Linked DNA regions of Pseudonocardia sediminis. The protein of the gene in region 1 interacts with the protein of each later gene in a pairwise test. Links are inferred from orthologs where the notes say so. Each region holds a gene or a part of one and is shown on either strand. Other genes may lie near its edges.

Evidence for each region.
Region 2: the proteins of aceE (region 1) and nth interact in binary tests that used the Escherichia coli proteins (3 or more experiments, as listed by UniProt). The link is inferred for Pseudonocardia sediminis from one-to-one orthologs.

The regions. Positions count from the first base shown.
Region 1 is NZ_SHKL01000001.1:1,823,501-1,833,697, reverse strand. Bases 3,975-7,325 are described here. They hold aceE (pyruvate dehydrogenase (acetyl-transferring), homodimeric type), read left to right. Parts: upstream 3,975-4,353; coding sequence 4,354-7,125; downstream 7,126-7,325. In the rest of the region: EV383_RS08735 (hypothetical protein), read right to left, coding at 1-196; EV383_RS08730 (hypothetical protein), read right to left, coding at 1,072-2,763; EV383_RS08715 (peroxiredoxin), read right to left, coding at 2,973-3,431; EV383_RS08710 (DUF3052 domain-containing protein), read right to left, coding at 3,511-3,948; EV383_RS08700 (cold-shock protein), read left to right, coding at 7,403-7,609; EV383_RS08695 (helix-turn-helix domain-containing protein), read left to right, coding at 7,721-9,052; EV383_RS08690 (ACP S-malonyltransferase), read left to right, coding at 9,198-10,130; EV383_RS08685 (beta-ketoacyl-ACP synthase III), read left to right, coding at 10,127-10,197. UniProt on the Escherichia coli protein: Component of the pyruvate dehydrogenase (PDH) complex, that catalyzes the overall conversion of pyruvate to acetyl-CoA and CO(2).
Region 2 is NZ_SHKL01000001.1:6,340,436-6,350,227, forward strand. What follows is about bases 5,628-8,573. They hold nth (endonuclease III), read left to right. Parts: upstream 5,628-6,662; coding sequence 6,663-7,484; downstream 7,485-8,573. Other genes in these bases: EV383_RS29745 (Crp/Fnr family transcriptional regulator), read right to left, coding at 5,628-6,073; EV383_RS29750 (hypothetical protein), read right to left, coding at 6,243-6,494; EV383_RS29760 (TlpA family protein disulfide reductase), read left to right, coding at 7,481-8,191; EV383_RS29765 (NUDIX hydrolase), read left to right, coding at 8,188-8,573. In the rest of the region: EV383_RS29715 (hypothetical protein), read left to right, coding at 1-674; EV383_RS29720 (Gfo/Idh/MocA family protein), read right to left, coding at 683-1,573; EV383_RS29725 (NUDIX hydrolase), read left to right, coding at 1,626-2,474; EV383_RS29730 (MBL fold metallo-hydrolase), read left to right, coding at 2,471-3,262; EV383_RS29735 (HD domain-containing protein), read right to left, coding at 3,231-3,968; EV383_RS29740 (MFS transporter), read right to left, coding at 4,048-5,319; more of EV383_RS29745, read right to left, coding at 5,399-5,627; more of EV383_RS29765, read left to right, coding at 8,574-8,889; EV383_RS29770 (MarP family serine protease), read left to right, coding at 8,886-9,792. UniProt on the Escherichia coli protein: DNA repair enzyme that has both DNA N-glycosylase activity and AP-lyase activity. The DNA N-glycosylase activity releases various damaged pyrimidines from DNA by cleaving the N-glycosidic bond, leaving an AP (apurinic/apyrimidinic) site.

The DNA.
Region 1 (10,197 bases):
GCGACTCGAACGTCACCGCCCTCATCCACCTCGCTTCCGGGATGGCCGCGCTGTTGTCGGGGAAGCCTAGGTGCTCCGCGGTGGCTCGACGGGTCTTGCCCGTGATGAACGGATCGGTGAATCTGAACCGCTCGCACCCCGCATGCGCCGACGCCGCAACAGCGCTCGTTCCTCCGCCGGACTGCAGTCCCCCCACGCTCACTCCCTCGTCGCTGCTCAATCCGTGCATCGCGCGGAGGCGTACCGGTCATTACGAACGCCGTAGCGCATCAGCAGAATTAGGTAAGCCGCTTGATCGAGCGATTGCTCTGCCTAACGGCCCAGCTCGTCTCACCACTGAGAGCAGCCATAACGGTCCGGTCCGTCCGGTGGTCTGCAGCGGAGCGCCGAGGAGCTCATCGTGTCGATGTAGATCGCTGCCTCCTCGGCGGGCTCGACCGGCGAGACTGTCGGGGGCCTGTCGCACACTCTGCTGACACGGAGCTGACCGAGCAGCAGCTGGTGGACGAGCTGGAGAACATCGCCGTCGCGACGACGGACGCGATGCTGGCCGAGGGCGGATTCGTCCCGCCCCCGACCACGCACATGTTCTGCAACGACCTCGGTTCTCAGTCGTACGCGGGCTACGTCCGCGCGCGGACGTTCTACCCGGGCGGTGACGCGCACACGGCCGTCGAGACCCTCGGCCTCGTCGCGTCGTTCGTGAGCGCATCGCGGCTGGGGCTGGTCTGGGAGCAGGCGGACCTACAGATCGCGTTGCAGAGCCCCGGCGAGCTGCAACCGACGGGGCTCGTCGTGGTCGATGCGCCGCGGGTCGGTGAGCACGTCGTGCGGTTGAACCCGGCCGAGCTGGTGCAGACCGGTACCCGCGCGGACGGCTGTCCGGTCGTGGAGGCGTCGTGGGGCCCGGCGCAGCGGATCCCGGGCGGCCGGCTGCCGGCGCCGGTGGCCGCGGCTCTGGCGCTGTGGCGGTCACTGCGGGCGTGGTCGGCTGTGGAGATCGCCGAGGCGTATCTCGACATGGAGGACGACGGCTTCCACATGGCGTGGCCGGTGCGTGACCGTTTAGGGTCAGCCCCAGCGGTCGTCGTAGTCGTCCTCGCCGTCCCCGGACTGGTCGGCGTACGGGTCCTCGCGGGCGTCGGCGTCGCGGGCCTCGGGGGTGTCGAGGCCGGCCTCGTAGACCTCCTGGGCCTGGATCTCGTCCAGGGCCCGGCGGGCGCGGGTGACCGCATCCTCGGACTCGCCGGTGGTCGGCACCCGCACGTCGTCCTCGTGCCGTTCTCGGGGCTCGGCTGCGGCGGTTTCGGGCAGGTCGGGGACCGCGGCCTCCAGGACCGGGCTGTCGTCGAGGGCCTCGTGCTCGTCGGTGGTGTGGTCGTCGAGGTCGTGTTCGGTGATCGGGCGGTGCTCGTCCTCGGCGCGCATGGCCTCGTCGCGGGCGGTGAGCCACTCGTCGGCGGTAACTCGCTCGTCGGGGGCGTCGCGGTCGCTGTTGCGGTGCGCGAGCGCGATCACCGCGCGGTCGTGCTTGTCCCGGTCGACCGCGGTGCGCAGGAGCCAGCGGCCGCGGGTGGCTTCGACCTCCTCCAGTTCGCCGGTGCGCCGGTCCAGCTCGGCGGCGAGCGCGGCGGCGCCGTCTGCGGCCTGGTGCAGCTCGGCGGCGCGGGCCGGGTCCGTGGCTGCGTCGGCTTCGGCGCGGTGCAAGACGGCGGCGCTACGGTGGTGTTCGGCAGCCTGGCGGGTTCCGGCGGTTTCGGTGGCGACGTAGCGGGGTGCCCATGCTTGCTGGCGCTCGTAGGCGCGCACTCGCATCCGCAGCGCGCCGTCGGACAGCCCGAGCTCTTCCCGGTCCGCGCGAGGCCGACCCAACGCCTCCCATCCCGCGCAGTAGACGGCGTGGTGCTCGACCATCCCCGGCTTCGGTGCGGCACCGAGGACGTCGAGGGCCTCAGCGGGGCCGGTGTCGGCGTCGTCGGCGTCCTCGCGGCCGGTCAACGCGCGGCAGGCGGCGACGGCACCGACCTTGCGTTCCCACTCGGCGCAGGCCTCGGCGTCGTCCCGGTCGGGGACCTGTCCGAGGAGGTCGACGGCCCATCGCGGCGGCTCGGCCGCGGTCGCCGCGCCCAGGTCAGCGGTGCGCTGGTCCAGGTGCTCGGCGAGCCGGTCAAGGTAGCGGCCCATATGCGGGTCATCGAGTGCCGGGACCCGGTCGGCCCACGTGCCGACCTGCGGCTCGAACCGCTGCCGGTCGCGCAGCCGGGCATGGATGACGTTGGTCAGGTTCCGCGCCCCCGTCAACGGCTGCCCGGCGATCGTCCGATGGTCGACCCCGCGGCCGGACCGGTCACGGTGATCGCGGCAGCGGCGCAGCTCGGCGTACAGCGAGTCAAGCGCCTCGGCGCCGACGGCGCCGGCCTTCGTCCGGCCGAGGAACGGACGGACGTGCAGCTCCAGGTACCGGGTGTACGCCCGGTGCGTGGTCGCTCCGACGTCGAGAGTCTCCAGGTACCGGTCGAGCAACTGGTCCAGCGTCGCGCTCGTGCGCGGACTGCGCTGCTCGTCAACGGCGTTGAGGAGTCGCGTCCGCGCGGCCTCGGCGCGGGCTTCCTGGCGCGGGCCGGGCTCGATCACCTCGACGAGGGTGTTCCGCTTCCCCGACACCGGGTCCTGCCCGCCGTACACGCGGACGCGCAGGGCACCGCTCGGCAGCCTGTCGATCGTCCCGCGCTGCCTCCGGCGACCGGCCTTCGCCCGTGTCATGGGCTGAGGATACGAGCCCTTCGTGTCACGAAACGTGTCACGCGGGCTGACAAGTGATCTTGCAGAGGCTAGAGCCCCTGGTCAGGAGTGTGGGCGCGGCAGGGTTCGAACCTGCGACCGCTCGGGTGTAAACCGAGTGCTCTCCCGCTGAGCTACGCGCCCGTCGCCGACCGGATCATGCTGACCCGACCGGCGTCGTCGGAGGGTTTCTACAGGGCCGCCAGGGCCTTGCGCCAGCCGTCCTGGTCCCGGGCCTCCCCCGGTCCGTTCACCTCGGCGAACGACACGACGCCGTCCGTACCGATGAGGAACGTCCCGCGCAGGGCGAACCCGGCGTCGGCGTTGAACACGCCGTAGGACTCGGCGACGGCACCGTGCGGCCAGAAGTCCGACAGCAGCGGGAACTCGTAGCCCCGCGCCTCGGCCCAGGCCTTGAGGGTGAACGGGTGGTCCACCGAGACCGGCAGGACCTGGACGTCGTCGTTCTGGAACGTCGCGAGGTCGTCGCGGATCTCGTTCAACTCGCCGGTGCAGACGCCGGAGAAGGCGAACGGGTAGAACACCACCAGTACGGCCTTCTTGCCGCGGAACGACGACAGCCCCACCGGCTGCTTGTTCTGGTCCACGAGCGTGAAGTCGGGGGCCTGGGTCCCCACCTCGGGTGCCACGTCGGCGGTCTCCTCACGGGTCGGCGCGCGGCCCGGGTGTCCGGGCCGCGATCTCACCCCGCAGGGTAGAACACGGACCTCAGCGCTTCTGGCCCTTGCCCGCCTTCGGTGCGACGAGACGGGCGCCGGCCCAGTCGTCCCCGACGCTGGCGTTCGACGTCTGGGACAGGCCCGCCGTCGGTGCCGCCTCGGCGATCTCGGACGGCTCGAGGTGCCCGTCACGACCGGTCTTGGGGGTCAGCACCCAGACGACGCCGTTGTCGGCGAGCGGTGTGCGCGCGTCGACCAGGGTGTCGACGAGGTCGCCGTCCCCTTCGCGGAACCACAGCAGGACGACGTCGATGACCTCCTGCGCGTCCTCGTCGAGGAGCTCCTCGCCGCTCCGCTCCTCGACGGCGGCGCGAACCTCGTCGTCGACGTCGGAGTCATAACCCAGTTCCTGGACGACCATGCCCGGCTCTACGCCGAGCTTGCCCGCGATGTCGGACGATGATCCGGCATCTTCCGCGGCCACCACTCGTTCCCCTCTCACACAACCATCGATTCGCCGTCCGGCAGACAGCGCTCGCGCGGCCCGGCCGGATCGGATGCGGAATCCGAACACGGAGGGCGGACCGCGCGCAACACCCTGCCCGACACTCGGGGCCACCATATCCGGAAGGTCATGTCCGGGGCAGCTCACGCGCCCGCCCGGCGGAACACTTCAGTTACGCACGGGTAGTACATAAGGTCCGCAGACCGAGACGCAACCCACCTGCCGCTCTCCGCGCTTGAGTTTCGAGCGCGCTCCGGAACAGGCACGATGGGGCCGGGACCCCGGAGTCACCGACCGCCACCACCGTGGCCGGTCGGGCGGCGGCCGGGGCAGCAGACCCAGCACGGCCGGCAGACCCGGCCACCACGAGTTAGGCAGGGAGAACCCTTGACCGCGCAGAGCAGCCAGGCCGGCGACGAGCCACGCCGCGTGAACATCATCCGCGACGGACTCGCCGCACATCTGCCGGACATCGACCCGGACGAGACGAGCGAGTGGCTCGAGTCGTTCGACGCGGTCCTCGACAACGCCGGTCAGCAGCGGGCCCGGTACCTGATGCTCACCATGCTCCAGCGCGCACGCGAGCGGCACGTCGGCGTCCCGTCGCTGACCAGCACCGACTACGTCAACACGATCCCCACCGACCGCGAGCCGTGGTTCCCCGGCGACGAGGAGGCCGAGCGCGCCTACCGCCGTTGGATCCGCTGGAACGCGGCGATGACCGTGCACCGCGCGCAGCGGCCGGGCATCGGCGTCGGCGGGCACATCTCGTCGTACGCGTCCTCGGCGACGCTCTACGAGGTCGGCTTCAACCACTTCTTCCGCGGCAAGGACCACCCCGGCGGCGGCGACCAGATCTACATCCAGGGCCACGCCTCCCCCGGCGTCTACGCCCGCGCCTACCTCGAGGGCCGCCTGAGTGAGGACCGTCTCGACGGCTTCCGCCAGGAGCTCTCGCACGGCGGCAAGGGCGCCGGTCTGCCGTCGTACCCGCACCCGCGCCTGATGCCGGACTTCTGGGAGTTCCCCACCGTCTCGATGGGCCTCGGCCCGATGAACGCGATCATGCAGGCGCGGTTCAATCGATACCTGGGCGACCGCGGCATCTCCAACACCGCCGACCAGCGTGTGTGGGCGTTCCTCGGCGACGGCGAGATGGACGAGCCGGAGTCGCGCGGCATGATCCACGTCGCGGCCACCGAGGGCCTGGACAACCTGACGTTCGTCGTCAACTGCAACCTCCAGCGCCTCGACGGGCCGGTGCGCGGCAACGGCAAGATCGTCCAGGAGCTGGAGTCGTTCTTCCGCGGCGCGGGCTGGAACGTGATCAAGGTCGTGTGGGGCCGGGAGTGGGACACGCTCCTGCACGCCGACCGCGACGGCGCCCTGATCAACCTGATGAACACCACGCCGGACGGCGACTTCCAGACCTACAAGGCCAACGACGGCGCCTACGTGCGCGACCACTTCTTCGGCCGCGACCCGCGGACCAAGGCCATGGTCGACCCGATGTCGGACGCCGAGATCTGGAACCTCAAGCGCGGCGGGCACGACTACCGCAAGGTGCACGCGGCCTACGCGGCGGCGACGGCGCACCACGGCCAGCCGACCGTCATCCTGGCCAAGACGATCAAGGGCTACGGCCTGGGCTCGCACTTCGCCGGCCGCAACGCCACGCACCAGATGAAGAAGCTCTCGCTCGACGACCTCAAGCAGTTCCGCGACGAGCAGCGCATCCCGATCACCGACGCGGCGCTGGAGAAGGACCCGTACCTGCCGCCGTACTACCACCCCGGTGAGGACTCCTCGGAGATCCAGTACCTCAAGGAGCGCCGTCGCGCCCTGGGCGGCCCGCTGCCCGCGCGCCGCACCAAGTCCAAGTCGCTGGTGCTGCCCGGGGACAAGGTCTACGACTTCATCAAGAAGGGCTCGGGCAAGCAGGAGGTCGCCACCACGATGGCGTTCGTCCGGCTGCTCCGGGAGCTGATCAAGGACAAGGAGATCGGCGGCCGGTTCGTGCCGATCATCCCGGACGAGGCGCGCACGTTCGGGATGGACTCCATGTTCCCGACGCAGAAGATCTACAACCCGCACGGGCAGCAGTACACCTCCGTCGACGCGGAGCTGATGCTGGCCTACAAGGAGTCCGAGCAGGGCCAGATCCTGCACGAGGGGATCAACGAGGCCGGCTCGGTCGGGTCCTTCACGGCCGCCGGGACGTCCTACGCCACGCACGACGAGCCGATGATCCCGGTCTACGTCTTCTACTCGATGTTCGGGTTCCAGCGCACCGGCGACTCGATCTGGGCCGCCGCCGACCAGATGGCCCGCGGGTTCCTCGTCGGCGCCACCGCGGGGCGGACCACGCTGACCGGTGAGGGCCTGCAGCACAACGACGGCCACTCGCTGCTGCTGGCCAGCACGAACACCGCGGTCATGGCCTACGACCCGGCGTTCTCCTTCGAGATCGCGCACATCGTCAAGGACGGCCTGCGCCGCATGGTGGGCGACGAGCCGGAGAACGTCATGTACTACCTGACGGTCTACAACGAGCCCTACGTCCAGCCCGCCGAGCCCGAGGGCGTCGACACCGAGGGCATCCTGCGCGGCATCTACCGCTACGCCGAGTCCCCGAAGACCGACGGCCCGCAGGTGCGACTGCTCGCCTCCGGCGTCTCGGTGCCGTGGGCGCTGACCGCGCAGAAGATGCTGGCCGACGAGTGGGACGTCGGGGCCGAGGTCTGGTCGGTGACGTCGTGGGGCGAGCTGCGCCGCGACGGCGTCGAGGCCGAGCACCAGAACCTGCTCCACCCCGGTGACGACCCGGTCGTGCCCTACGTCAGCCAGGCGCTGGCCGGCTCCGAGGCCCCCGTGGTCGCGGTGTCGGACTGGATGCGCGCGGTGCCCGACCAGATCCGGCAGTGGGTGCCGTCGTCGTTCAGCTCGCTGGGCACCGACGGGTTCGGCCTGTCCGACACCCGCCCCGCGGTCCGGCGCCACTTCGCCGTCGACGCCGAGTCGATCACGGTCGCGGCACTGGCGGCACTGGGCAAGCAGGGCACGGTCCCGGCCAAGCTCGCCGCCGAGGCGGCCGCCGGTTACAAGATCGACGACCCGCGGGCCGCCGGTCCGCAGACGAGCGACTCGGGCGTCGCCTGAGAGGAGCGCAGGCGGAACGAACCGTCTGCGCTGACCGTTCGAGCTCTACCATCGCGGCCCGCCGGCACGTCCGGCGGGCCGCGTTCTTTATCCCGGGATCACCGAATCCGCACGTCGAACACTCTTATCGAGCGACGCAGATCACGCTAGGCTCCTTTCGAGACCGGGGCACGTGATCACGTGAGCGGCCTCCCGACCAGGGCGCGGACCGTTGCGCCGGGCCGGTGCGAAGCCCGCGGCGAGGTGCCGCGGATTGCAGGGCACGAGGAGAGCAAGAATGGCAGAGGGCACCGTCAAGTGGTTCAACAGCGAGAAGGGCTACGGCTTCCTCGCTCCCGACGGTGGTGGCGCGGACGTGTTCGTGCACTACTCGGCGATCCAGGTCAACGGCTACAAGACCCTCGACGAAGGCCAGCGCGTGACCTTCGACGTCGAGCAGGGCCAGAAGGGTCCGCAGGCCAGCAAGGTCGAACCGCTCGTCTAGTTCGTCCCGTTCACCGCGCGGGGAGGCCTTGCGCCGCAACCGCGCCTCGCCGGGGGTCCCGGGGTTCGTCCCCACTCCCCCGGAGCCTCGCGGCGTGACATGCTGCCGCACGTGGCCACCGAACTGCCGGTCGCGGCAACGACGCTGCGCCGCCTCGAACTGGCGGCGGGCGGACTCGCCGCGACGTGCATGGCCGCGATGGAGCAACGTCAGCCCTGGTTCGCGCGTCTGACCGCGGACCAGCGCGCCGCCGTCGCCCTGGTCACGCAGACCGGGGTGAGCAACTTCGTGGCGTGGCTCGCCGAGCCCGGCGCGACCATCCGGCTCACCGCCGAGGCCTTCCGGATCGCCCCGCGCGACCTGACGCGTCGGATCAGCCTGCGCCAGACCGTCGAGCTGGTACGGATCGCGGCCGACGTGTTCGAGCAGCACCTGCCGCCGCTGGCCGCCGACGACCGGGAGCGGCGCGTGCTCACCGAGTCCGTGCTGCGCTTCGGGCGGGAGATAGCGTTCGCCGCGGCCACCGTCTACGCCGGGGCCGCGGAGTCCCGCGGGGCGTGGGACGCCCGCCTCGAGGCCCTCGTGGTCGACGGCGTGGTGCGCGGCGACACCGACGGCGCGCTCGTCTCGCGCGCCTCGGCCCTGGGCTGGGATCCCGAGGCCCCGGTCCGCTGCCTGGTCGGCAGCCCGCCGCTCGCCGGTCCGGCCCCGTCGAGCCCGGCCGAGTCCCCCGAGCTCCTCGCCGACCTGCGTCGGCACGCCGCCCGTCTCGGGCACGAGATCCTGGTCGGCGTGCAGGGTCGACGCCTGGTCGTCCTGCTGCACGAGTCCGGCCCGGACCGGGGCACCGACCGGGGCGGCACCGACCCGGCCATGGTGCTGGAACGGATCGCCGGCGAGTTCGGGCCGGGCCCGGTCGTCACCGGCCCGTCGAGCCCGGACCTGGCCCGCACCGGGACCGCCGTCGCCGAGGCCCTCGCCGGGCTGCGGGCCGCCCCCGGATGGCCCGACGCCCCACGCCCCGTCCACAGCGACGACCTGCTGCCCGAACGCGCCCTCTGCGGCGACGCCGCGGCCCGGGCGCGGCTCGCGACCGACGTCGTCGGCCCGCTGCGGGCGGCCGGGGGCGAGCTGCTGCACACGCTGTCGGTGTACCTCGAGGGCGGCGGCGCGCTGGAGGCGTGCGCACGGACGCTGTTCGTGCACCCGAACACGGTCCGGTACCGCCTCAAACGGGTCGCCGAGGTCACCGGACGGGTGCCGTCGGACCCGCGGCAGGCGTTCGTGCTGCGGACCGCCCTCGTCGTCGAGCGCACGATGGACACCGTGCCGGTCGCGGCGGGCGAGGACCCGCCTGCCAGAGTTCCCGGCGCCGGTCGCGACACGCCCGGATCCCCGGTCACGGAGAGGTCGCGTCCCGATCCCGAGGCGGCGAGGATTTGATGAACCCTACAAAGATGCGGTCAGGTGGTCCGGTGATGTCAGCTCCATCACAGTGCTCCACTTGGAGGTTTCCTCCAACTTCCGGGCCGGGAGTTCGTGGACGCCGGTATGCCGCCACGATGCCCGAGGGGTGTGTGATGTCCCGGTGATCGCCCTGCTCGCACCCGGCCAGGGGGCGCAGACCCCCGGCATGCTCTCCCCCTGGCTCACCGACCCGGACGCCGAGAAGACCGTCGCCGGCTGGTCCGACGCCGTCGGGCTGGACCTCGTCCGGCTGGGCACCACCGCCGAGGCCGAGGAGATCACCGACACCGCGGTCACCCAGCCGCTGATCGTCGCGCTCGGGCTGCTGGCCGCGCGCCGCCTGCTGGCCCAGGTCGACCTCCCCGACGACGTCGTCGTGGCCGGGCACTCGATCGGCGAGCTCACCGCCTGCGCGATCGCCGGCGTCCTGACCGACGACGACGCCGTCGCCCTGGCCGGTGTCCGCGGCCGCGAGATGGCCGCCGCCTGCGCCGCCGAGCCGACGTCGATGGCCGCCGTGCTCGGGGGCGCCGAGGAGACCGTCCTGGCGCGGCTGTCCGAGCTGGGCCTGGACCCGGCCAACCGCAACGGCGCCGGGCAGATCGTCGCCGCCGGTGCCACCCCGGCCATCGAGGAGCTCGTCGCGACCCCGCCCGAGGGCGCGCGGGTCAAGCAGCTGCCGGTCGCCGGGGCGTTCCACACCCGCTACATGGCCTCCGCGGGCGAGGCGATGGCCGCCCACGCGACATCGGTCACCGTCACCGACCCGACCCGCACGCTGCTCTCGAACGCCGACGGCGAGCCCGTCACCAGCGGCGCGCAGGCCCTGGAGCGCCTGGTGGCGCAGGTGACCCGCCCCGTCCGCTGGGACTCCTGCATGGCCACGCTCGGACGCGACGGCCTGTCGGCCGCTCTCGAGCTCCCGCCCGGCGCGACGCTCGTCGGCCTGGTCAAGCGTGAGCTCAAGGGCACCCCGACGCTGGCCGTCAAGACGCCCGAGCAGCTGGAGAAAGCCGCCGAGCTGGTCGCCGAGCACCGGGGCGGCGACCGGTGAGCGCCGGACTGCAGCTGCCCCCGACCGCGCCCGGAGCCCGCCTGCTGGGCACCGGGAGCTTCCGGCC
Region 2 (9,792 bases), 4.5 Mb from region 1 along the record:
CCGGTGGGTCCGTCACGGCCCCGCCCGGTGCGGGTGTCTCCGGTACCGGGCCGCTCCGGCCGACGCCCGTCCCGCGGGCGCAGCCTCCCGAGCCGGAGGCCGGCGCGTCGGGGGCGGGCGCGTCAGCGGCGGGCACGACGGGGCCGGCCGTGCCGGAGACCACCGGGCCGGTGTCGCAGACGGCTCCACCCGAGGCCGTGCGGCCCTCCGGTCCCCGGCACCGCCTGGACACCCCCGACGCCGAGGAGACGGTGCCTCCGGCCGCTGACGGGGCCGAGGACCCCGCAGCCGGCCTCCGGACCGAGGGGTATCCGGCCGTCGACGCCGGTGGGGAGGACGCCGTGCCGACCGGACGGCTCCCCGAGAACGGCCCGACGGCGGGCACCGCGCCGCCCAAGGACCGCGACACCGTCGCCCGGGCCCAGCACCCGGCCGCCCAGGACCCGCCCGGCCGGTCCACGCCGGAGCCGTCCGGGAACGGCCGCCGCCCGACGCCGCACCCGTCCCGCGGCGGCGGCGATCGCCGCCCGGCGCCCGGCCCCGACCTGGGCGGACGCCTGACCCCGAACGAGCAGGAGCTGCTGCGCCGTCTGCAGGAGGAGCTGGCCGCGCGGGAGAACGGCGGCGGCGACCTCGGGCCGCGCAACGGCTCGGCGCACCCGGACGCCGGCTGAACCCCTGCCTAGCCCGCGGCCCGCAGCATTCGGTCGACGACCTCCTGCAGGTGCAGGGCCCGGGCCGCGTCCACGGGCAGGTCGGTGCGGCCGTCCGTGATCGCCGTCGCGAGGTCGTCGAGCAGCCGTCCGTAGCAGGCCGCGGCGTCGGGCGGGCGCCGGTCGAGGCGGTGCCGCCCGGCCGCGCCGAGGACCGTCGCCTCGAACTCGGTGGGGTCGATCGGCATCCGCAGCGACAGCGTGACCGTGCTGCGCGCCCCACCCGCGTGCGCGAGCCCGAACCGCCAGAGGTCGGGGTCGGCGCGGTGGGCCAGGTCCACCCCGACGACGCGGCCGAGCGCGGCGTCGAGCAGGTCGATCACGTGCGGGCCGATGTCGAGCAGCGCGCCGTGCTCGGCCCGCCAGCCCGACCCGGCGTACGGGCCGCCGAGCAGCGCGCCGGAGAGCCAGCGCGCGGAGCCGGTGGTGTCCGGCCCGGCGGGGCCGTCCGGAATCGCGTCCAGCCACGCCCGGACGCCGGGGTCGAAGCGCAGCGTGAGCATCGTCGCCGAGCAGACCCCGGCCGCGGCGACGGCGCCGGCGACCGCACGGGCCCCGGCGAGATCCTGGGCCAGCGGCTTCTCCAGGACGACGTGCCGTCCGGCCGCAGCCACCCCGGGCGCGAGCTCGCCCTGCACGGCGGGCGGGACCGCGAACGCGACGGCGTCGCAGGCGTCCACCAGGTCGTCGAGACGCGGGAACGCCCGCCCACCGAACCCGCCGACGATCTCCCGCGCGGCCTCCCGACGGCGGGTCCAGGCGCCCGCGAGCTCCCAGCGCGGGTGCGCCGCGATCGCCGGGGCGTGCACCGCGCGGGCCCACGGTCCGGCACCGACCAACCCGATGCGCCGCACGTCCATGGAGACGATTCTCGCTGCTGTCCGGGCGCCGGTGATGACCTAGGGTCCGGGCATGAGCACGTCCCGGGCCGACGCGCCCGACACACCGGTGGTCCCGCGCCCGGCGGCGACCGTCCTGCTGGTGCGCGACGATCCCGACCCGCCGGCCGGACGCACGCCGTTGCAGGTGTTCCTGCAGCGCCGGGTGGCCGGGATGGCGTTCGCCGGCGGCATGACGGTGTTCCCCGGCGGCGGCGTCTCGTCCTCGGACGTGATCGACCCGGCCCGGTGGCGCGGGCCCGACCCCGCCTGGTGGGGACAGCGCCTGGAGACGACGCCGGAGCTGGGCGGGTCGCTGGTCTGCGCCGCGGTCCGGGAGACGTTCGAGGAGTGCGGCGTGCTGCTGGCCGGCCCCGACGGCGGTGACCCGGCCGCTCTCCCGGAGGCCCGCGCGCTGCGGACCGACCTGGTGGAACGCCGCAGCACGTTCGGCGAGCTGCTCGACGCGCACGACCTCGTGCTGCGCGCGGACCTGCTGCGCGGCTGGGCCCGCTGGATCACCCCGCCGGCCAACCCGAAGCGCTACGACACCGCGTTCCTTGTCGCGCGCGTCCCGGACGGCCAGCGCGCCGACGACGGCACCACCGAGGCCGTCGAAGCGCGCTGGTGGTCCCCGGCGCACGCCCTGGCCTCCTACGAGGAGCGCGAGATCGAGCTGATGGCGCCCACCCTGCGCACGCTGCAGGAGATCGCCGAGCACGACACCGCCGACGACGTGTTCGCCGCGGCCGAGCACCGGACGATCTCCCCGGTCATCCCGCGGGTGCGCCGGGAGGGGCGGTCGGTCGCCGTCGTCCTGCCCGGTGACCCGGACTGGGAGACCGCCGCCGACCACCTCACCCCGAAGGGACCGGACGAATGACCGCCGCTCCTGAACACCCCGCCTACGGCGTCCTCCGCCCGGCGCACCCGCTGGCCTCGGTGCTGCTGCAGAACAACCCCGGCCACATGACGCTGGAGGGCACCAACACCTGGGTCCTGGCCGGTCCGGGCGCCTCCGACCGGATCGTCGTCGACCCCGGCGAGGACGACGGCGAGCACCTCGAACGCCTCGCCGACGGACCGCCGGTCGCGCTGGTCCTGCTCACCCACCACCACCACGACCACTCCGGCGGAGCCCCGCGCTTCGCCGAGATGGTGGGCGCCCCGATCCGGGCGCAGGACCCCGGGCTGTGCTCCGGCGCCGACCCGCTCACCGACGGCGAGACCGTGCAGGCCGCCGGGCTGCCGCTCTGGGTGATGGCCACGCCCGGGCACACCGCGGACTCGACGTCGTTCCTGATCGGTGGCAACGCCCCCGCCCTGCTCACCGGTGACACGGTCCTGGGGCGCGGCACGACCGTCATCGCACAGCCGGACGGCGGGCTGGGCCCGTACCTGGACTCGCTCCGGCGCCTCGCCGAGCTGCCGCCCGGGGTGCCGGTGCTGCCCGGGCACGGGCCCGACCTGCCGGACGCCGCCGAGATCGCCCGGACCTACCTCGCGCACCGCGAGGAGCGCCTGGACCAGGTCCGCGCGGCACTGGAGGAGCTGGGGCCGGACGCGACGGCGCGTCAGGTCGTCGAGGTCGTCTACGCCGACGTCGACGAGAAGCTCTGGGACGCCGCGGAGTGGTCGGTCACGGCGCAGCTGGAGTACCTCCGGGCCTGACCGGGCCCTCCGGGTCCCGCCCGGGGGGACCGTCACCGAACTCGATGTGGAAGCGCTGCAGGAACTCCACCAGGACGCGGTGCCGGGGCTCGCCCATCGCGCGTCCGGACGGGGTGGTGAGCTCGTCGCGCAGGTGCAGCAGCTTCTCGTAGAAGTGCGCGACGACGGAGCTGGTCCGCCCGGAGGTGTAGGTCGACGCGAGGTCCTCGCCGGGCTCCCAGATGGGCTCGCCGATCGTCCCGCCGTAGGTGAACGCGCGGGCGATGCCGATCGCGCCCATGGCGTCGAGCATGTCCGCGTCGTGCAGGCAGGCGGCGACGCCCTGGGCGGGCTCGGTGAACCGGTCGGAGAAGCTGAACCGCCCGGTCGCGTCCACCGCGGCCGGCACCGGAGCCCAGGTCTCCTCGGCGATCCCGGCCCGTTCGAACGCGGACCGGACGAGGTGCGCGCACTCCGGCGGCTCCACCGTCGCGCCGGTGCGGGCCTCCTCGAGGCGGTGGTAGTCGTGCACGTAGGCGGCCAGCGCGGCGACGTGGGGGTCGAGGCCCTCGCGGTGCGCGATCGTCGCGGCCAGGCGCGCGACCCGGTCCAGGTGGGCGAGGTCATGGGCGGCGTCGACGTCGACGAAGTCCGCGGCGACGACCTGGCGGACCCGCTCGATCCCGCGTACCCCGGCGTCGTCGACCAGCCCCTCGAAACCGCGCACGGCGTGCTCCCTCATCGGTGATCGATCTCCGCGGTCACGTTCCGGCCACCGGTGACCCGCGCATGACCGCAGACGTCGATCACGCGGACGCCGCGGACGGGACCCGCGCGTCGGCGGCCAGGGTGCCGCGGAGCACCCACAGCAGGCCCGCGACGACGAGACCGAGGACGCCGCCTGTCAGGAACCCGACCGGGCCGAACGCGTCCACCGCGACCCCGGCCAGCGACTGCCCGATCGACACCCCGAACACCACCGCCGTCACCACCCAGTTGAACGCCTCGGTCGCCGACTCCCCCGGTGCGGCGAGCTCCACGCCCAGCGAGTGCGCCGTGGTCTGCGGCGTGATCAGAGCGCCGGCCAGGAACATGACCACCCCCAGCAGCAGGATCGACCCGCTCGGCGCGACCAGCGCCAGCACGACGACCAGCACCGAGAACCCGGCGAGCAGGACCGGGAACCGCAGGTGCAGCGCCCGCGGCCACGGGCGCATGCCGTAGGCGACACCGGCCAGCACCGAGACCACCGACCACGCCGAGAGCAGCACGCCGCCCATCGCCGGGGCGCCGGCCGCCGCCGTCGCGGCCAGGACGCCGACCTCCACCGACCCGACGGTCAGGCCGAACCCGAGCGAGGCGAGCGCGACGGTCCGCATCCCGGGCCGGGCCATCACACCGAACAGGCGCGACGTCCCCGACACGGCCGGGCGGGTGAGCCCGGATCGCGCCCGCTCGGCACGGATGCGCGCGGTGCGGGTACGGGTGGCGCGGGTCAGGGCGAACCAGACGGTGCCGGTGACCTCCGCCGCCACGGCCACGGCGAGCGCGGTGCCGGGCCAGGGCGCCGTCACCACGAGCACCGCGGCCAGCGCGGGACCCAGGATGAAGAAGACCTCGAGGCTGATCGACTCGTAGGTGTAGGCGGCCTCGCGGCGCGGACCGGGCGGCACCAGGTCCGTCCAGAGGGCCCGCGACGAACCCTCGATCGCGGGCGTGACCAGGCCCGTCACGAGCGCGACGGGGACCAGCACGGCGAGACCGGCACCGAGCTCGATCCCGGCGAACAGCACCGACACCATCACCAGGTACGCGGCGCTGAACATCAGCAGCAGCCGGGTCGGGCCGACCCGGTCCAGCCACCGCCCCTGGACGATCATCCCGACGCCGATACCGACCAGGGTCCCGGCCGAGACCGCCCCGGCGAACGCGTAGGAGCCCGACACACCCTGCACGTAGAGCAGGGCGGCCAGGCTGAGCATCGCGATCGGCAGCCGCGCCAGGATCGAGGCGAGCACCGGGGCCGCGGCTCCCGGGGCGCTCAGCGCAGCGCGGTAGTCACCGAGGGATGCAGCCATGCCCTCAGCATCACACAAACTGGTACGGGCGTACCAGTCGATATCGGCCGGCCCCGTCGGACGGGGTCGGCCGACCCGGTCAGCGGGCCCGGCGGGCCAGGCGCTCCGGCTCCAGGATGAGGACGCTCTTGCCCTCGAGCCGCAGCCAGCCGCGGTGCGCGAAGTCGGCGAGCGCCTTGTTCACGGTCTCGCGGGAGGCGCCGACGAGCTGGGCGATCTCCTCCTGCGTGAGGTCGTGGGTGACCCGCAGCAGGCCGGACTCCTGGGAGCCGAACTGACGCGCGAGCTGCAGCAGCGACTTCGCGACACGGCCGGGGACGTCGGTGAAGATGAGGTCGGCGAGCATGTTGTTCGTACGGCGCAGACGGCGAGCCAGCACGCGCAGCAGCTGCTCGGCGATCTCCGGGCGCTTGCCGATCCACTCGCGCAGCGCGGCGCGGTCCATCGTGTGCGTGCGCACCTCTGTGACCGCGGTCGCGGTGGAGGTCCGCGGGCCCGGGTCGAAGATCGAGAGCTCGCCGAACATGTCCGACGGACCGGCGACCATCAGCAGGTTCTCCCGGCCGTCCGGGGACTTGCGGCCGAGCTTCACCTTGCCACCGGAGACGATGTAGAGGCGGTCACCGGGCTCACCCTCGCTGAAGATCACCTGCCCACGCGAGAACTCCGCGGGCTCCAGCGCCTCGGCCAATGCCTCGGCGGCCTGGGGCTCCACGCCCTGGAAGATCCCGGCCCGGATCAGAACGTCGTCCACTGCACAGCTCCTCGTTCACCTACCGCACAGGCGCGGCGGGTCGTCGGCGCGCCAGTGTAGGGCCCGACGCCGTGCGCATGCGCAGCAGGAACCCGTTCGGGCGCGCCCGACCGGGTTCCGTCACTCGTTCGGACCGCTGCAGGATGCCCGCGGCCCACGGACGATCTTGTCAGGCCGACGGGATCCGGCTGCGCCGGGCTCCCCGTCGACGGCCCCTGTTGCGCAACCGGAACAGCTCCAGCGCGCGGCCGGTGCCCTGACGGAACAGGGCGCGGAGTTCGTCGGGACGGGGCTGCTCGAGCATTTCGTCGAGCTCGTCCTGACGCACGGTGGACTCCCGCAGCCGGGATTCGACGCGCTCCATACCCAGCGCGAAGAACATCACGAGCAGCGGCACGAGGACGGACAACCAGGCAGTCATGGCAGAGCTGATCCTCTCGCACACCGGAGCCGGTCCGTCGCGCGGGGTGTCCGTGGCGGCGATCCTGATATGCACTCGTGACCCTCATCGGAGCAACCTCACCCACCGTTACCGCGGGCCGGACTCCTCCGGCGAGGGTTGTCGGTGGGTCCCCGTAGTCTCGGACGGGTGAGCACCTCCGTCCGGCGACCCACCCGGCGGGCCGCCGCCGGGCTCGCCGCGCGCGTCGAGGCCGGCGAGAGCCCGATCGGCCGAGCCCGCCGCGTGGGCCGGATCCTGCGTGGCCTCGCCGTGGCCTATCCCGACGCCCACTGCGAACTCGATTTCGGCACGCCGCTGGACCTGGCCGTCGCCACGATCCTGTCCGCGCAGTGCACCGACGAGCGGGTCAACCAGGTCACGCCCGGCCTGTTCGCCGCGTACCCGAGCGCCGCGGACTACGCGGGGGCGGACCGCACCGAGCTCGAGGAGCGCATCCGCTCGACCGGCTTCTACCGGAACAAGGCCACCTCGCTGATCGGGCTGGGCGCGGCCGTCGTGGAGAACCACGGCGGCGAGCTGCCGGCCACCCTCGACGAGCTGGTGAAGCTGCCCGGGATCGGCCGGAAGACGGCGAACGTCATCCTCGGCAACGCCTTCGACGTCCCCGGGATCACCGTCGACACCCACTTCGGCCGGCTCGTGCGGCGCTGGGGCTGGACCACCGAGGAGGACCCGGTCAAGGTCGAGCACGCGATCGGCGAGCTCGTCCCGCGGCGGGACTGGACGATCGTCTCGCACCACGTGATCTTCCACGGCCGTCGCGTCTGCCACGCCAAGAAACCGGCCTGCGGGGCGTGCTCGCTGGCCGTCGACTGCCCGTCGTTCGGGCTCGGACCGACCGAGCCCGAACAGGCCGCCGCGCTGGTCAAGGGCCCGGAGCGGCCGCACCTGCTGGAGCTGGTCGGCCTCGGCGACGGGACCCCCGCTCCCTCCGGGAACGGGCGGTGAGCCGGTCGGGCACCCGGTCGCGCCACGGCGGGGCCTCCCGCTCGGAGATCGTCGCGACGGTGGTCGTCGTCGTCCTCGTCGCGCTCGCGGTGTTCGCCCTGTGGCCGGACTCCCCGTCCGGATCGTCGTCCGGCACGGGCACCGACTCGTCGACGGCGGGTGAGCCGGACGGCGACCCGGCCGCGGCGGACCCGGTGGCGCTGGCCTCGGCCCGCGCCGGCGCCGCGCTCGATCCGTGCCCGGCCCCCCGGCCCGGTGCGGCCCCCGCATTCGATGCGACCGCAGCCGGACCGCTGGCCGGGGTGACGGTGCCGTGCCTGGGCGCCGACGGGACCGTCGACGTCGGCGCGGCGCTGGCCGGGCGGCCGGCGCTGGTCAACGTCTGGGCGTCCTGGTGTGCGCCGTGCCGCGAGGAGCTGCCGGCGCTCGCCGAGTACGCCGCGCGGCCGGGCTCGGTGCCGGTGCTCACCGTCGACGTCCGCGACGACCCGGTGGCCGCGTTGTCGCTGCTGCGCGACCTGCGCGTGACGCTGCCCGCGGTCACCGACCCGCGGAACGCGCTGCGCACCGCCCTGGACATCCCGCCCGCGCTGCCGGCCAGCTACGTCGTGCGCGCCGACGGCACCGTGGCCCGGGTGGACCCGCCGATCCCGTTCCGCTCCGCGGACGAGGTCGCCGCCGCCGTCACGAAGCTGGGAGCGTCGTGAGCCCCTCTCTCGACCCCGCCGCCGCTCCGGAGTCGCTGCGCCCCCTGGTCGACGGCGCGGACGGCATCGACCCCGCGTTCTTCGGGCACCGCCGCACCCCGCCGGAGTCCGGCGGGCGCAAGGCCGCGGTCCTGATGCTGTTCGCCGACGGCTCCGGTGGCGAGCACGGCGACGAGCCGGACGTGCTGCTCACCGAGCGCGCCAGCACGCTGCGCGCCCACGCCGGGCAGGTCTCGTTCCCCGGCGGCGGCATCGACCCCGGTGACGACGGCCCGGTCGCCGCCGCCCTGCGCGAGGCGGAGGAGGAGACCGGGCTGGACCCGTCCGGGGTCGTCCCGCTCGCCGTGCTGCCCGAGCTGCTGATCCCGCCGACCGGCTTCCTGGTCACGCCGGTGCTCGCGCACTGGGCGCGACCGGCACCGGTCCGGGTGGTCGACCGCGGGGAGACCGAACGGGTGCTGCGGGTCCCGGTGGGTGAGCTCCTCGACCCCGACAACCGGCTCAGCGTCCGCGGCCCGCGAGGTCACACGGGCCCGGCGTTCCGGACGTCGGGGCTGTTGATCTGGGGCTTCACCGCTGGCCTATTGTCCGCGCTGCTGCACCGCTCCGGCTGGGAGCGTCCCTGGGACGCCACCCGTACGGAGGACCTCGACGAGGCCTGGTCACGGGCCCGAACCCGACGCCAGGAGGCTACGTGAGCTGGGTCGACATCCTGGTCGTCGTGCTGGCACTGCTGGCCGCGGTGTCCGGGTGGCGGCACGGGGTCGCGGTCGCGCTGCTGTCGTTCATCGGCGTGCTGGCCGGGGCCGTCCTCGGCCTGCGCCTGGCCCCGTTGCTGGCCGGCGGCGTCGAGTCGCAGCAGGCGAAGATCCTGGTCAGCATCGGCGCCGTCGTGCTGCTGGTCGCGCTCGGCGAGGCGACCGGGGTGTACTTCGGCCGCAAGATCCGGGACCGGATCCGCGGCGAGAGCGTGATCAAGATCGACTCGGCGCTGGGCGCCGGGGTGCAGGCCGTCGCCGTGGTGATCGCCGCCTGGCTGATCGCGCTGCCGCTGGCCTCGACGAGCCTGGCCGGGGTGACCTCGGCGGTGCGCGACTCCACCGTCCTGCGCACCGTGGACTCGGTGATGCCCGACGCCGCCCGGGCCCTGCCCGCCGAGCTGCGCCAGATCCTGGACAACTCCGGCTTCCCGGACGTCGTCAGCCCGTTCGCCCGGACGCCCGTCGCCGCCGTCGGGCCGCCGGACTCCGGTCTGGCGAACTCCCCGGTGGTCAGCGAGGTCCGCGACAGCATCCTCAAGGTGCGCGGGCGGGCGCCGTCGTGCCGTCGCGCGCTGGAGGGCACCGGGTTCGTCGTCGCCCCGCAGCGGGTGATGACCAACGCCCACGTCGTCGCCGGCACGACCAGCACCAGCGTCGAGGTGACGACCGGTTCCGGGCGGACCCGCCAGCTCGACGCGGACGTGATCAGCTACGACCCCGAGGTCGACGTCGCGGTGCTCGACGTGCCCGACCTCGAGGCCGACCCGCTGCAGTTCAGCCCGGACCCGGCCCGCGTCGGCGACGACACGATCATCATCGGCTACCCGCTGGACGGCCCCT